Regions from separate parts of the Paenibacillus sp. FSL F4-0100 genome, predicted to be linked through region 1. Evidence: riboswitches for the same ligand, from Rfam matches in the RefSeq annotation. Region 1 holds a riboswitch; each other region holds the start of a gene.
The links. Region 1 has a riboswitch for cyclic di-AMP ahead of MHH48_RS00495 (C40 family peptidase). Riboswitches for the same ligand answer to the same signal wherever they lie in the genome.

Region 2: it holds a riboswitch for cyclic di-AMP, as region 1 does, so the genes downstream of both, MHH48_RS32740 (APC family permease) here and MHH48_RS00495 (C40 family peptidase) in region 1, are expected to answer to the same signal.
Region 3: it holds a riboswitch for cyclic di-AMP, as region 1 does, so the genes downstream of both, MHH48_RS29855 (TrkH family potassium uptake protein) here and MHH48_RS00495 (C40 family peptidase) in region 1, are expected to answer to the same signal.

What each region holds. Positions count from the first base shown of each region.
Region 1 covers NZ_CP150303.1:101,385-107,021, forward strand. The annotation lists gene MHH48_RS00480 (cytochrome c) at 1-19, opposite strand, end outside; gene MHH48_RS00485 (GNAT family N-acetyltransferase) at 181-681, opposite strand; gene MHH48_RS00490 (C40 family peptidase) at 820-1,293, opposite strand; gene MHH48_RS00495 (C40 family peptidase) at 1,731-2,204, opposite strand; cyclic di-AMP (ydaO/yuaA leader) riboswitch at 2,209-2,349, opposite strand; gene MHH48_RS00500 (hypothetical protein) at 2,698-3,525, opposite strand; gene MHH48_RS00505 (M1 family metallopeptidase) at 3,537-5,528, opposite strand.
Region 2 covers NZ_CP150303.1:7,202,568-7,208,204, forward strand. The annotation lists gene MHH48_RS32735 (molybdopterin oxidoreductase family protein) at 1-306, opposite strand, end outside; cyclic di-AMP (ydaO/yuaA leader) riboswitch at 789-984, shown strand; gene MHH48_RS32740 (APC family permease) at 1,147-2,973, shown strand; gene MHH48_RS32745 (formate/nitrite transporter family protein) at 3,119-3,991, opposite strand; gene MHH48_RS32750 (MFS transporter) at 4,326-5,573, opposite strand.
Region 3 covers NZ_CP150303.1:6,564,368-6,570,004, reverse strand. The annotation lists gene uvrC (excinuclease ABC subunit UvrC) at 1-1,486, shown strand, start outside; gene MHH48_RS29860 (CPBP family intramembrane glutamic endopeptidase) at 1,458-3,146, opposite strand; cyclic di-AMP (ydaO/yuaA leader) riboswitch at 3,438-3,582, shown strand; gene MHH48_RS29855 (TrkH family potassium uptake protein) at 3,647-4,987, shown strand; gene MHH48_RS29850 (TrkA family potassium uptake protein) at 5,004-5,637, shown strand, end outside.

The DNA.
Region 1 (5,637 bases):
TCATGATCCATTTTTGCATCGTCATATCGTCCCTTCTATGTATACTGCACTCTTGCACTTGTCTCCATTATAAACCAACATCCATAGACAGCATAGCCAGTTGTGACAAAAAAAGCAACTATCCGGCGTGGCTTCATAAAAAGTACACAAAATTGTGCTTTTTCATATAGACAAAGATTACTATTCCTCATTAGCCGGCGGCTCATACACCATACAGTGGAAAAGGGCATTTCCCGTTGGTGTAAGTCGCTCATACGTATCGGTGACATGAAAGCCTGCCTTTTGATACGTACGGATCGCGCGCTCATTCCAGGTCAACACCTCAAGGTCGATTTCGTCGACAGGCCGCCTCCGCCTGGCTTCCCGAACAATCGCCTCCATAAACCGTTTACCCATTCCGCGCCCGCACCAATCAGGCCGCATGCCAAGTCCGATTCGTGTCACCTCGTGAATCGGAAACAGCTGGGCAAATCCCCACAGGGCCTCCCGTTCATCCATAATCGAGATGTACTGCCTCTGGCGAATGTCGGGATCGCCAAACTCGACCTCAAGCCCTTTCATCTGCTCCCAGGGAAGAAAGCCATAGATATTATAGGGAGGAGGATAGGTCCAGGCGCATATTTCCTTTGCGTGCTCTTCACGCATGACTACGGTGTGAAATGAAATCGGTGTTGCATCCATTGGTCAAGTCCTCCTATCGTATATATGAATGATAACCCTTTTCCGAACATCCAAGTCGCATCAAAAAGCCCGTCAAAGAGAGGTAAGGGCTCCTTTAACGGGCAAGCGGTATGTATAGGGATGATTAGCCTCTAAAGCTTAGGATGATTCACCAGCCGACTCTTCATACGTATCATCGCTCATGATACGCTTTGCACCCACGTATCGCTGATCATAGTACTCCTCTGCAAGGCGGTTGATAACCACGCCGCGGTTGGTCGAGGCATGGGCAAATTTGTCATCGCCGACATAAATGCCGACGTGGGAGATGCCCTGGCCCGATGTGTTGAAGAACACCAAATCGCCAGCGCGCAGATCCTTACGGGACACGCTTGTCCCCATGTCGAATTGAGAGCCGGATTGATGCGGGAGCTTCAAACCGAGTTTGGCATATACATACATGGTGAAGCCGGAACAGTCAAATCCGCTCGTGGTCGTACCGCCGTAGCTGTATCGTGTACCTAGCACCTTATCGATTTCCTGATCCAGCGCACTATCAGCAAACACGTTGCCAACGCCCAAAGTGAATAGCAGTGTGATACTAAGGGCTGCTGTTGATAATGTTTTCTTCAGCATGGAAAGCTCCTTTTCGCTGCCGCGAGGCATAGCAATCTATGTATTAAAGCACTTACATTAATGACAAAGTTGTTACTGCGTCCATTCTATCAGACAGTAAGCGGGATTGGCAATTATTTCTTGATGGATTTTGCTATTTTTCAATCGCATTAGCTGTCGAAGCGTCAGATAAAATCAATATTTTTCCAAAACGGTGTTTAATGAAGAGAGAGAAGGGTATATAAAGAATAAGAGGATATTGAGGATGGAATAACCAAACGAAGTCATTTCAATATCTGCATTCATTTTTTTTTGAAAAGTGGAAACTTTTTCGTTGTCTTAAACGTTATAAAGGTATACACACAATCAACAAAAGAAAAAAGCCGCTGGATGAGATCGGCACAATCTCATAAACCCAGGGCTTCTTATAAGAGTAAATCAATAAAGTTCCAACATTAATTGTAGTTCACAGCTACAGATTTGTACGTATTCTGACTCATAATTCTCTTAGCGCCTACATATCGGTTGGCGTAATAGCTCTGGCTTAGCGGACTGATCATGACACCACGCGAAGATGAGGAATGAGCAAATTTGCCGCTCCCAACATAAATACCCACATGAGAGATACCTCTACCGGATGTGTTGAAGAACACGAGATCGCCAGCTTTCAGGTTGCTCTTGGATACTGCCGTTCCTACTTTGTATTGAGCTGCAGACGTTCGCGGCAGGCTAAGGCCAAGCTTCTTGTAAACATAGCTGGTGAATCCGGAGCAGTCAAAACCATTCGTTGTGGTTCCACCCGTTTTATAAGAGACACCAATGGCTGGTTTGATTGCTGTATTTAATTTGGAATCGGCGAAAGCGCTTCCGGTCCCTAATGTGAGTGCGAGTGCGAGGCCGAGAGAAACAGCCGTTAACTTCTTTTTCAAAACAAAAAGCTCCTTCCATTGCCTGCGAGGTTAGCTTAAGGGTTCGGTTGAAAGGTCCCCTATGATCCCTCTCTTGCGAGATCAATTCACCCAAAACGGATCCCCCGCTTCCCATATCGTTATGGGAATTCGGCTCCTTAAAATGTTGATGAACCCATTCATTGACGTCTGACGTTCCAACATAGTTAACGAATTTACATCGTTCCAACAAAAAAGTTACAGTAAAGATGACAAAGTTGTTACTAACATATTCGTTATTTTAGCAGAGTATTAACAATTTGGCAAACGAGGAAAGATCATTTTTAAACAAAAAACCTGTCCCCATCTTGGGGAAACAGGTTTTTTTGTAATTTGGCGCTCAGAAATTTGTAATATAGAGGATAAATGAATGCTTATTCTTTGTAAAATCAAGCTCGAGATAAAAACGTGTCACTTCGGATTACAGCTTATTCGCGAGCATGATTCACCATTTCAGGGTAACGAATTGTAACGATTAGGAATGCTGTGAGGAGGAATCTCTCCACAAATGATATTGGGTGGAAATTACCCAAATTTGGAATAGTCCATTCAGGAAATAAGAGGCCTGCTGAATAATTAAGCCGATCAACCCGGCCCAGAAGAGCGAAGCCGAGCTCAGGAGCAACAGAATGACACAGGCTGATCCGCCGATGGTGATGGACAACAGCACTGCCGTGCCCAAGCGGCGGAAGAGTGCCAGAATAGAGCTGATCATACCGAACCCCCCAGTGCGCCCGAATTGCATATAGAGCAATAACAGGCGGATCAGATAGGCGTACAAGAACCACCCAGCTGCATAGGGCAGTGCATGAAGCAGCAGAACAGGCTCTTGAATCCCATTCAGCAGAATCGGAAGGATTTTGGGCAGAATCCAGTAACCGGGCGCAAAGGTGAGAATGAGCTCTATCAGATAGAATAGCGTTACGGGTTTCCACAGTTTCCGCATCCCAATGAAGAAGAATAAACCGCGCTCGCCCTTAGCTTCCTGGTGAAGGTTGTAGAAGATGCCGGCCCGAATGAGCGGGGTGAAGATCATCCTGATCAAGAGCAAACCGGCCAGAAGCCATGCGTAGGTGTGGACCGTGCTGCTCAGGGATAGGCTCATCTCGCCCTCGTAGAAGAATAAAAGACGGCTGAGCTCGTTAGGGGCAGAATCCGGATATCGCATAAGAAGGGGAACGACTGCCGATTTTACGAGTCGGTACAGGCAGTATCCCCACAGCAAACGGTATAAGAAGAGCAGAATCGAGACGTATAGCTGGTCTTTAACACTGATCCACCCTTGGCCTGCGTAACTTTTCATGTGCTCCCCCCTCACCATGACAGGCTGCCGAACAGCGTCTCCACAAGCTTGGTAATACTGAGATTCCAGCGTGTAACCACCTTCGGATCCATTCCTGCCTTCATATAGTTATTGATGTGTTTATTCTCTAGGACGATGGAATATTTCGGATCAACCATGGCCCAGGCGAGCGGAGTGCTGTACTCCAGGGTGTAAGTAACTTTTCGGTCCTTGCCGCTCCAGGTTCGCTCCACCGTTTTGCCGTCCTCAAAGGCGAACACGATTGGCACATCGGTTATATCCCCGTCCTTGCTCGTTATCTTGACCGTAGATTCATACCGAGGATGTTCCGCCGTGCCTTTATTTTTGATTTTTATCACGTCGATGGCAACGTCCGCCATCTGGCTTCCATATACATATTGGTCAAAATACGGCTGCCAGGACGTTTTGCTTACTTGCTCTACAACTTTCTGGAAGTCGGACGTGGTCGGGTGCTTGAAGCGGTATTTCTGGGCGTACGTATGAAGAATCTTCTCCATCATCCGCGGACCGACCTGTCGTTCGATGCCTTGCAGCACCAGCTTGCCCCTCGTGTAAACATTCAGTGCGTAGTTTTCGTGCGAGCTGTATTTCCAGGATTCCATCTTCAGCGGTGCAGGGGAAGTGATGGATGCTCCCTGAGCCGCCGTATTGGAGGTAATCCCGTATTCTTTTTCCATCACTCGTTCTTCTGCATAGGTTGCAAAGGCCTCGTCCAGCCACGCTTCCTCAAATTCGTTACTTGCGATCATTCCGTAAAAATATTGATGGGCAATTTCATGAATGACGGTCCGCTCCAGCTCATATCCCGGCGAATCGTTTTTGGCCCCGAAGGCCGTGACCAGCGTCGGGTATTCCATGCCGCCTGCACCGTTGCCCGATTCTGGCGGAACGACGATGGACAACGTGGAATACGGATAGGTTCCGTACCATTTTCCAAACGAAGCGAGTGCCGACTTGGCGGCATCAAAGTAACGCTCCTTTAAGTCTTTATGGGCTGGGTCGAGATACAGCTTGATGCGGACGCCCGGTACGCCTGGTGCGGAGAATGCTTCTTCTGCCGTGACAAAGTTCGGCGATGCCGACCAGGCAAAATCATGCACATCATCCGCATAGAACTGATAAATTTTTTCCCCGTTAATTTTTTGGGCAGGCTTGGTAGGGAATCCAGTCGCAGCAACAATGTAATTTTCGGGTACTCTGATGCGAACGCTGTAAATGCCGAAGTTAGAATAGAATTCGGAGTTGCCATGGTATTGATGAAGATTCCAGCCTTCCTCTGTTCTTCCGCGAAGACCAGCCGGTTCATAGACCGAAATTTTAGGAAACCATTGCCCCGCCATAATAAAATTCTCGGTGGTACCCATGCGAGCAAATATTTTGGGGAGCTCGACCTCAAACTCCAAGTGAATGGTGACACTCTCGCCACTCTTGATGGGTTTAGGCAATCGGAGCTTGACAAGGCTGTGATCCTTGATGTTACCGTCGTCAGGTTGGACAAATTGAAGGCGATGGGTCAGGGCCAGACCTTCGGTTGTTTTCACGCTGGTAATCGTCATGGAGCCGAATCCGTCGTCTGGCATGGGATCGGAACGAAGCCGGCCACCCGATTCCTTCATAAAGGTCGTATCATTGGAAGCAAATGCATTGGGGTACAGATGAAAGTACAGCTCGTTTACGCTTTTTTTGCCTGGATGAGTCCAAGTGAGCGTCTGTTTGCCCTTAAGCTTGTTCTCCTCAGGCTCGTACCGAACATCCATATGATATTCCACTAGTCGGTCGCTTAAGGCCGGAGCGGGAATATTAGGCTGCACCTTAGGCGGTGAGAGAGGGGCCTTCTCCACAGCAGAGACGGAGGGCTTGCCCGCATTTGGGGCAAGAGCAGACGCTGAGGACCCTGGATTCAGAAATATCGGCATCGATCCTGCAAGCAAACCTATGGCAAGCAGGGATGATAGAAAGACTTTAGCACGTGGTGGGACCATATCGAACAACCTCCCGTTGACAAGCATCTAGTGCATGTATATGTTTGCTTTTGGGGGATTATTAGTTAAAATAAAATTATTGGGACAAAGGTTATCAATTTAGCAGCTG
Region 2 (5,637 bases), 600 kb from region 1:
CTTCTTGTAGCGCCCGGTAATCTCCTGAATCGCTTCATCCCAGCTGATCCGCTCGAAAGCCCCCTCACCCTTGGGCCCTACCCTCCGCAGCGGATAAAGCACGCGCTCGGGATGATACACCCGATGTGCCATATTGCGGACTTTATTACAGATGGCTCCCTGCGTCATCGGATGATCCGGATTGCCGGTAACCTTCACGATTTTTCCATTCTCTTTATGCAGCAGCAAACCGCAAGTATCGGGACAATCCAACGGACATACCGCCGGAAACACACCATTCTCCTGATGAATCATCGCTTGAGTCATTTCGTCCATTCCCCCTTGTACACGCTGAATCATATCCCCTTATCTTAAAAGAAAATCAGGGCTCCAGTAAAGTCTTACATTTTTTTCTGAGCGGGTGTTTCACTCTACTTCCTTCCGGGTATATTCCTATCAAGAGCAACGAAGAGGAACCCAGACCCTTTCTCTTCCTTGCCAAATCATGGACCACTCCCAAAAAATTCGCCATGCCCATGTCTCCTCCCCCGAGACCGGCATGGCGAATTTGTTTGTATCCAGCGTCTATCGCATCACATCTGAGCTACTTGCCCTTACGCATCATAGAAAATCATGCTTTCTGTAGCAAACATGCAAAAAACAAAGCCTGTCAAAGCCACACATTTATGTAAGCGCTTATCTGTCATTTTTTATAAATAATTCTGCTTAATTTTTCGTTGGAGGGTGTTTTACAAAAGATTTGAGCAGGCGTAATATACTATTCAGCTTCGAAATCATTCTTCATATTCACATGACATTCGCTTAATTTCCAATTTGGAAAGCGGGGGAACCACACGTATGGATGGATACCTATAGGATCTGTCAACCATACTATGGGGTGAATCCTGATGCAGCGCGTACTTACGCCGCGACTATTATCAGGTAGGGCGACTCTCACCGCCCGAATCCGACAGCTAACCTCGTCAGCGTTGATGGAGAGGGTTGTGAACTTGTGATCAAACACAGGGTTCTAACCTGTGTTTTTTGTTTGCCAAAAATCAATATTGGAATGGAGATAGCCCATATGTCCAGCACATGAGGCACACCGATTGAACTCACTTCAAGCAGTTCCCATCATGTACCTATTCTTAATCGGCGGTGAAAAACATGTTATCTTCTATCAAACGATTCCTCATCGGAAGACCCCTTAAATCAACGGAATTGGGCGAGCAAAAGCTGAACAAAACCAAAGCGCTGGCCATCCTTTCATCCGACGCCTTGTCGTCCGTGGCCTATGGACCTGAACAAATTCTGATCGTCTTGATGACCGTTGGCGCGGCTGCCTATTGGTATTCCATACCGATTGCCGTCGGGGTCCTGGTCTTATTGCTGGCACTTATCCTATCATATAGACAAATTATTTTCTCATATCTGCATGGCGGCGGAGCCTACGTGGTTTCCAAACGGAATTTAGGCATGTATCCAGGATTGGTCGCTGGCGGCTCCCTGCTGGTCGACTACATCCTGACGGTTGCGGTCAGCGTATCGGCGGGGACGGACGCGATCACGTCGGCTTTTCCGGAACTGCATGCCTACAATCTGCCCATCTCCATCGTGTTCGTTCTATGTTTGACCGTACTCAATTTAAGAGGGGTTACGGAGTCGGCCACCATACTGGCTTATCCGGTTTACTTGTTTGTACTGGCGCTGTTTATCCTGATTGGCGTCGGAATATTCAACATAGCTACAGGCCATGCATCACCAGAGCTTCACACGCCGATCGGCACGCCTGTCGCCGGTCTCAGCTTGTTCCTGCTCCTGCGGGCATTTGCCTCGGGCAGCTCTGCCCTGACCGGCGTTGAAGCCATTTCTAACGCCATCCCGAATTTCAAGGATCCCGCTCCGAATAATGCGGCCAAAACCTTGGTCGCGATGGGATCCTTGCTGGCAATGTTATTTTCGGGCATCGTATTCCTGGCCTATTACTATGGGGTTAGCCCCAGCGAGCAAGTCACTGTCGTTTCCCAGATTGCCGAGCATACCTTTGGACGAAACGTTTTTTATTACTTTATCCAAGGAACAACAGCTCTCATTCTGATCCTGGCCGCCAACACGGGATATTCCGCCTTCCCGCTGCTTGCCGTTAATCTGGCGAAGGATAAATTTATTCCCCGAATGTTCACCGTCCGGGGGGACCGTCTGGGATATTCAAACGGGATTATCATACTTGGGTTCTTCTCCATTCTGTTGCTGCTGGCTTTCGAAGGCAAAACCGAGCATCTGATTCCTCTGTATGCCGTCGGCGTGTTTATCCCTTTTACCCTCTCCCAAACAGGGATGATGGTGAAGTGGATTCGCGAAAAGCCTGAAGGATGGATCGTCAAGCTGATCATTAATACCACCGGCGCATGCATTAGCTTTATCGTGACGATGATCTTCTTTTTCACGAAATTCGCCCAAGTGTGGACCGTCTTGATTTTCCTGCCGCTGATCATTTGGATCTTCACACGAATCCACAAACATTATGAGGCCGTAGCAGACCAGCTGCGAATTACGACCTGTGAGCCGGTTAAGCCGATTGAGGGAAATGTTATTATTCTGCCTGTGGCGGGAATCACGCATGTAGTGGAGAACTCGCTGAATTATGCCAAATCACTGGGAGCAGGACAAATTATCGCGGTGTACGTGCCGTTCGAGCGGGAGGACGAGGCGGCCTTCCAGGAAAAATGGAAGAAGTGGCAGCCGGACATCCGGCTGGTGACGCTGCACTCGCCTTATCGGAGCATCATTCAGCCGCTGACCAAATTCATCGATACCGTGCAGCGGAAGGCAAGCGAATCCCACTATCAGGTTACCGTTGTCATACCGCAGTTCATCCCCAAGAAGGGCTGGCATAACTTCCTGCACAATCAGTCCAGCTTGCTCATTCGCGCACATTTACTGTATCGGAGAGATGTGATTATCACCACAGTACCTTACCATTTAAAAAAATAGCGGGCTTGTTCCGCTGCGACTTATACAAGGAATCCACTCCGCCAACAACGTTAAAAAAGCTGCGATCATCCGATCCCTATTCTTAAGGGAGCGGTCAATCGCAGCTTTTTTTCCTCCGCCTAGACGCTTACCAGGCTTCGGGATATTAAGAAACATTCTGCGCAGAATGAACCTGTTGAGCAGTGCCGGTAGTTGGCGCAGACGGCAGTGCGGCGTCTTGTTCGCCGCGAAGCATGACCTCAACCTTATCATCCTTCTTCAAATATACGGTCCCGTAGGCAGCTCCCACAAACAGCGCGCCTCCGACGAAATTGCCAAGCCATACCGGAATGAAGTTCACCAGATACTCGCCCCAGCTGTAATATCCTTCAAATATCGCTGCCGGAATGAGGAACATATTGGCCACCACGTGCTGAAAGCCAATGGCTACAAACGCCATCGTCGGAAACCAGATCCCGAGAATTTTGCCACTCATCTGATCCGATCCGTAGGACAGCCACACGGCGAGCGCTACGAGCCAGTTGCACCCGATGCCCGACAAGAAGGCCTGCAGGAAGCTGTCGTCGATCTTATGACCTGCCATGGCCACCAGCTTCTCCAAATAAACGCCGCTGCCTGTTAGACCCGTCACGTGACCAAAGAAATAAGCGACGAACAACGCCCCTGCCATATTGCTTACCGTGACAAGAGCTAAATTTCGTACCATTTCTTTCGTGGAAATCCGCTTCTTGAATCTGGCCAGGGACACGGCCATCATGTTGCCTGTCAGCAGCTCTCCACCCGCTAGCAATACAAGAATCAGTCCGACAGGGAATATTGCCGCGCCTATAAAACCGGCAATGCCTCCCCAAGCCTCCGATGCTCCGGCAATTACGCGAATATCCAGCAAAAAGCCGAGCGCAATAAAAGCACCCGCCAAAAATCCTAATATCATCACGTTCATGGCGGAGTTATGTGCTTTTTTCACCCCGTTCTCCAAGGTGATCTCCGCAATGCGATCAGGTTTGTAATAGGCCATGGCCGCTCCCCCATTTCTCCCGCATTCCGTCCTGAAATCTCTCGAATGCAGCGTCTGATGTTTCTGTTTACAGTTACCCATATTGTACCGCAGCCTCCATAGCAAGAACGTGAATTATATCACGATCGCTTGCCTCAGAGGGGACAAGACAGCCTCTGTCCTGGCTGCTCTTGATTTGCCCTGACTCATTCGCTCGAATCCGAGCGAGCGGTACATGTAAAATAGCGGTGTCGGAGAGGATCCCGACACCGCTTGGTTGATGCTTTAACCAACCATCATGTTCTAACCCGGAAAGCCTATGCTTTATACCACCATCATGTTCAAAACCAGCAGCCTATGCCTCGGCGGCAGTCTCTACCCTAACAGGCGTTTCCTTCTCCTGAACCGGAACGTTCGAGATCGGAAGCTTCATGCTAATGAAGGACGACAGCAGGAAGAGCGCACCTGCCGTGAAATACACGACGACAATGGAGGTCGCCGACATATACCATCCCGTAAACCCGGAGCCGATGAGCAGCATGCCGGTAAACATCGGTGTCATCACGCCGTTCAGACGACCGATGAATTTCTCTTCCACCTGCCGCATCATCACGGCCATCAATACTGTCTGCGCCATCGCCATCAGCACCCCGGTTACGAAGCGCATCGTACCGGTTAAGATCGGCCACTGGGACAGCACCTCGACAAAGGTCGAAAGGCCGAGGAAGGCAAGCCCGGCAAACAGCAAGTAGGAGCCTTTCACTCTCCCCGCAATCACGGCGGCCAGCACGCCGCCAATCAACATGCCAAGACCCTCTAGCGCGGTGAACCACTGAACGCTGGACATTGCCAGCTGTAGACGCTCCGTGATGACAAAAATATCGAGCGGCTGAACAAGTCCGCTGCCGAGCGCCAATAAAACGTAGACCACCAACAGCACCTTCAGCAGCCGACTGGAACCGATGTAAGTGAAGCCTGCCTTCAAGTCCTTCATAAAAGAACCGGTCGATTCTGAATTTTCAGATGGTTCATCCACACTGGAAGGGAGAAACGCCAGCACAATCGCCGAACCGCCGAATAGAACCAACAGGCTGATTAAAGAAGCCTGCAATCCAAAAGCTTGATAGATCGTCGTGCCGACCATCGGTCCCAAAATGATGAACAGCGACATCGAGGTCTGGGACAAAGCCGTGGCCGCGGGCACATGCTCATCCGGTAAGCAGCGCTTGATGATCTTCATGGACGAAGGCTGCGAGAATTGGGATACAACGGCCGAGACCAGGGTCACCGCAAACACGGCCTGCCAATATCCCGCATACACAACAAACAGGATAAGCAGTATGGATAAAAAGCTTAAAATGTCTCCCCAGATCATCGTTCGCTTGGGACGCCAACGGTCAGCCAGCACGCCGCCAATCATGGAGATCACAAAGATGGGCGCGTATTCAATCACGGTAAGCAGCGATACGGCGACCGGGTCATGGTTGCTCTTCTCCATAATAAAGAACAACAGCGCCATGTTGCGGATCCAGATCCCGATATTTTGCATAAAATCCGAAACCATCAGCAGCACGAACGCGCGGTTGCCAAATAAATGCCTCATATTCCATCCTCCAGCAAAACCGACTATTCGGTTTAATAATATGTGCGGAAACGCCCACCCTGCG
Region 3 (5,637 bases), 1.2 Mb from region 1:
TTATCATATGGGACAATGCTTGGCTCCATGTGTAAAGGAAATTCCAAATTCTGCGTATGAACAGATTACCGGGGAGATTACGTCATTCCTGAGCGGTGGGCATGAAGAGATCAAGAAGGAACTGCAGCGCAAGATGCAGGAGGCTGCGGAGGATTTGTATTTCGAGCGTGCCAAAGAACTGCGGGATCAGATCATCCATATCGATACGCTAATGGAGAAGCAGAAGATTACGACGACGGATACGCGGGACCGCGACGTATTCGGTTATGCTGTGGATAAAGGCTGGATGTGCGTACAGATTCTGTACATGCGCCAAGGGAAAATGGTACAGCGCAACAAGTCCGTTTTTCCGTTCTACGGCGATGCGCACAGTGACTTTATGTCTTTTATTGCCCAGTATTACAGTGATAATCCTGCATTGCCGCAAGAAATTCTGCTACCTGAGCCTCTGTTAATAGGAGGCGAGGCTGATCCAGAGTCGGTTGCTGGAACGGCTGTGGATGAAGGTGTGTTAGACCCAGAGGAAGGCGTGGATTCGACGAGTACGCTTTCCGCAGGAACATCTGATGAGCAGCAGGCAGCCCTTGCCCAGGCACAGGAGAAGCAGGCCGAAGCCGCTGGCATCGTGGATGCAGCCGGAGGGGCTGCCGCCCTGCAGGAATGGCTCGGCGTGAAGGTGCATGTGCCGCAGCGTGGTTTGAAGAAACAGATGGTGGGCATGGCGTCGGATAATGCAAAGGTGTCCTTAGACGAGAAATTCCGCTTGATTGAGCGCGATGAAGAACGCACCTCGGTCGCAGCAGCGAATCTGGGCGAAGTGATCGGCCTCCAGTCGCTGAACCGGATCGAAGCATTTGATAACTCGAACATCCAGGGGACCAACCCTGTATCGGCCATGGTTGTATTCACCAATGGGAAACCAGACAAGAAGGAATATCGGAAATACAAGATCCGTACCGTGCTGGGACCGGACGATTATGATACGATGCGTGAAGTGATCCGGCGGCGGTACGAGCGCGTCTTGAAGGAGAATTTGCCGCTTCCCGATCTGATTGTGGTCGATGGAGGGAAGGGACAGATTTCCGCCGCCAGCGATGTGTTGGAGAATGAGTTGGGGTTGTATATCCCGGTCTGCGGGCTTGTGAAGGATGCCAAGCATAAAACAGCGCAGCTCATGGTCGGAGACCCGCCGGAGCCGGTTACGCTGCCCCGGGACAGCCAGGAGTTCTATTTGCTGCAGCGTATTCAAGATGAGGTTCACCGGTTTGCGATTTCCTTCCACCGCGAACAGCGCGGCAAATCGATGGTATCCTCCAAGCTGGATTCCATCCCGGGCATTGGAGAGAAGCGCCGGAAGCTGCTGTTGAAGCATTTTGGCTCGGTCAAAAAAATAAAAGAGGCTTCAGTCGAAGACTTCAAGCCCCTTTCAATCGGTGAGAAATTAGCAACGGAAATTCTTAAGGCACTTCGTGAGGAGGAGTCGTGACATACGGCTTCTCTTTTTTTGTTGGATTGAAACGGTAAATCGCATACGCAACAAGCGCAGGAAGCACCATGTAGAAAGCACCAATCAGCAAGTTGGTGGTGTCCTTGAGCAAGATCAGGCTAATACCCATCAAGATGCTATTAAAGATGACATGGGAGAACATGGCCGCCAAATACCCATATTTCAAAAAGATGTAGCTAAACAGCAAGCCGATGATAACCAGTTCAATGGGCCGGGAAATTACAGGGTATATCGGATAAAGCGTATGCCCGAGCGCCCAGATGAGCGAGGTAATCAAACTGGCAACGAACGTATTGCGGACGATCTTTTTCACCATTTTGATACCGAACAGTCGATAGACGGCCTCTTCGGATATGCCGGCCAGCCAGGCCATCAGCGGAAACAGCCAAGGATAGAGCATGTTGTAAGGCGACTGTGTGGCATCCGTGGTGGACCATGTATTTAAGGTTAGGCCCAGAACGATAAAGATAATGGATTGGACCCCAAGCAGGATGAAAGCCCACATATATCCCAGCTTCATGCTGTCCAGTACATAATGACCGTATCCGGGTTCTTTGGCGCGCGGCCATGGATTGAGCCCGTCTTCTTTTTGCCATAGTCCGTTGCCCCCGACAAGGGAGAAATAGAGCAGGGCGGAGAATATGAGCGAATAGACCGCATAGAAAATCATCATCCCGAATATACCGGTTTGCGACATCCCCTCGGATTTGAAAACGGGAATCAGATTATACGTATTTAGCATCTGAATGATAAACAGCAGCACCGCTAGGAACAGGCCGCGCTTAAACGACGTATAGGCTCTGGTCTTTACGCTGTACACAATGGCAAGAATGCCAAGGATGAGGGTGAACAGGCCATACCCTGCGAGTGTCAGCAGCGTTGCATCCTGAGTCTGCTTGTTGACATAGGCGGAATGGGCGGACGGGACTGAGAAGGATGGCTCATAGGAGCGTAATTTCCCATGTTCGAAGGTGAAACGGTGCTCCAATCGGGAATCGCCAATTTTGGATTCCGGGTCCACATATCGGAGCCGGGGTTCCCCTTCCCGTGTAACCAGCTCAAGGCGCGACAGGTCATAGCCCGCTCGCTGGAGCCAAGGCTCCGCGAGCGCTTGCTTCTCGGCTAATGACATGCCGTCCTCGACGACAAGCAGCATCTGCCTTTGTACATCGCCCTTGTTCAGCTCAATCCGGTCATAGCTGGAGCGGGCGTAATCGTACGAGAATCCGACGATGCCAGAATTTTGCATGTGCACGTCCACATTGAGGGCATCGCCTCCCGGCTCGCTGAAGCGAACGCGGTATACGTCATAGGGATATTTGGCTTCATAGGTTTTGTTGTATTCCGAAAGTTTCTTTTCCTTCGCCAGATATCCGTAAAGTTCCGATTTGGATTGATATGTAACCAATGTGTCATCCGTTTTTGCAGCCGTAAACTGCAAATGCTCCTGAGCAAAGCTTGAAGCCGCTTGCCGAGCCTGCTCCTTGGATATGATATTCGGAGATGCCATCTCGGTAGAATCCGGATTCGTCGACGGAAACACCTGAAATAATAGGAACAGAATCAGGCCGACTGCGGCAGGCACGATGAGCTGTTTTAAATTGGGCTTCAGCTTCAAGGGCTCTCTTGCACGATTCATGAAATTCCTCCTCTAGGAAAGTTGATACTCCCACTGGTATTCGATATGCCTGATTAAGTACGCATAGAGTCAATATAACATAGTTATGAAAGTCATAAGCAGCTTATCCCAATATCCGGAATAATGAAACAAATCGATGAAAATGAATGAAAGGTTTCGAAAACGTTAGAGAACCCCATGCTTGTATTCTTGAATATGCCCAATTCGCGCTCTTTTAAAGATTTTTTGGGTGAAAAACGGCATTGGGTTACGTACCAGATTGCGTTATAATCACATCATGCTTCAAGGAACCGAATATTCCAGCCGAATTTCGTACTGAAAATGGGGGAACCATGTAATTGGGGTGAATTTCATTATTCCTAGAATAATGAATAGGGCGACCTGTGGAAATGCCCGAATCCGTCAGCTAACCTCGTAGGCTGCAGCACAGGAACCAGACCGTAAAGGGCACTGCGTTTTCCAGTGTCTTTTTTCTTGATTTTTTTTAAGAAGGTGACCGATTGAACTCTAAATTTAACTGGCTCAGGTTGTCTCCGCCGCAGATTCTCGTGCTTGGTTTTGCGGCTATTATCTTCATCGGGACGGCGCTGTTAATGCTGCCGATTTCCACAAGTACAGGTGAACCGCTTGAATTTATCGATGCTTTGTTCACTTCGACATCGGCAACATGTGTAACGGGTCTGGTTGTGGTGGATACAGGAACGACATTCAGTTCCTTCGGAGAAGTCGTGATTATGCTGCTGATTCAGATCGGCGGGCTCGGATTCATGACGATGGCTACTTTATTTGCCTTGGCTCTGAAAAGACGCATATCGCTCAAGGATCGTCTCATTCTGCAAGAAGCGATGAATCAGTCCTCGATGGAAGGAATCGTAAGGCTGATTCGCAGAGTGTTGTTGTACTCCCTCATCATCGAGGCCTGTGGTGCCATCATTCTATCGATCCGCTGGGCGTTTGATATGCCGATCGGCCAGGCGATTTATTATGGCGTTTTTCATGCAGTCACGATGTTTAACAACGCCGGTTTTGATTTGTTTGGTGATTTTCGGAGTTTGACCGGGTATGTTTACGATCCTGTAGTCAACATAGTCGTGATGTTTTTGATTGTCTCAGGTGGCATTGGTTTTATCGTATTATCCGATCTGATTGATTTCCGAAAACAGCGGAGACTTTCCTTGCATTCCAAAGTGGTGCTCACCATGACGGCTACCTTGCTGCTGGTTGGATTTATCGTCATTCTTATATTTGAATTCACCAATCCGAGGACGCTCGGCTCTCTGAATTGGGGCGGAAAATTCTTCGGTGCGTTATTCCAGTCCGTAACGCCGCGTACAGCTGGCGCGAATACTATAGATATTACGGGGCTTCGACAGGCCACGCAATTTTTTATCGTGATTCTGATGTTTATCGGAGCATCCCCGGGGTCAACCGGTGGCGGTATCAAAACAACAACCTTCACCATTATGGTGGGGGCGGTTATCGCCATGATGCGCGGGCGTGAAGACATCGTCATGTTCCGTTATCGCCTGGCCCAGGAGCGGGTGCTGAAGGCACTGACCATTGCATTACTGGCACTGCTGCTCGTTCTAATCGTATCGATGATTCTGTCAACGACAGAGGAAGGGAGCTTCCTGGAGATCCTATTCGAAACGACATCCGCCTTCGGTACGGTGGGTCTCTCCATGGGTTTAACGCCTGAACTGACGGGATTCGGGAAGATTTTGATCAGTATTACGATGTTTGCAGGGCGATTGGGGCCTTTGACGCTTGCTTATGCACTGGGGCCAAAAAAGGGTAAAGAATTATATCGTCATCCGGAAGGCAAAATGATTATTGGATAAGGAGTACAGGAGAGACATGAAACCAAAGCAATTTGCAATCATCGGTTTGGGACGATTTGGCGCCAGCCTGGCGCTTGAACTGATGGAACAGGGATATGAGGTGCTCGGCATCGACCGCAGTGAAGAGGTTGTCGAGGATATGAGCGAGCTGCTGACGCACACGGTGGTGGCGGATGCTACGGACGAAGAGGTGCTTAAATCGCTCGGTATCCGTAACTTCGACTGCGGGATTGTGGCGATCGGGAACGATATTCAGATGAGCATCTTATCCGCCATCTTGTTAAAAGAGCTTGGTGTCGCCATGGTCGTTGCTAAGGCGATTTCGGTGCTGCACGGCCGGGCGCTGGAGAAGCTGGGCGTGGACCGGGTGATCTTTCCGGAAAGGGATATGGGGATCCGGGTAGCTCACCAGCTTGTCACGCCCAACCTGCTCGACTATATCGAATTATCCAAGGACTATCTGATTGTGGAGATGACGGTCACGGACTGCATGGACGGAAAAACGCTTAGCGAGCTCAATACGAGGGTTCGCTACGGTGTCAGCGTGGTGGCCCTGAATAAACAATCCGGCATCATCGTAGCGCCAACAGCCATGGATGTGGTGAACTCCGGCGACATTATGGTCGTTATCGGCTCCAATGATAATGTGG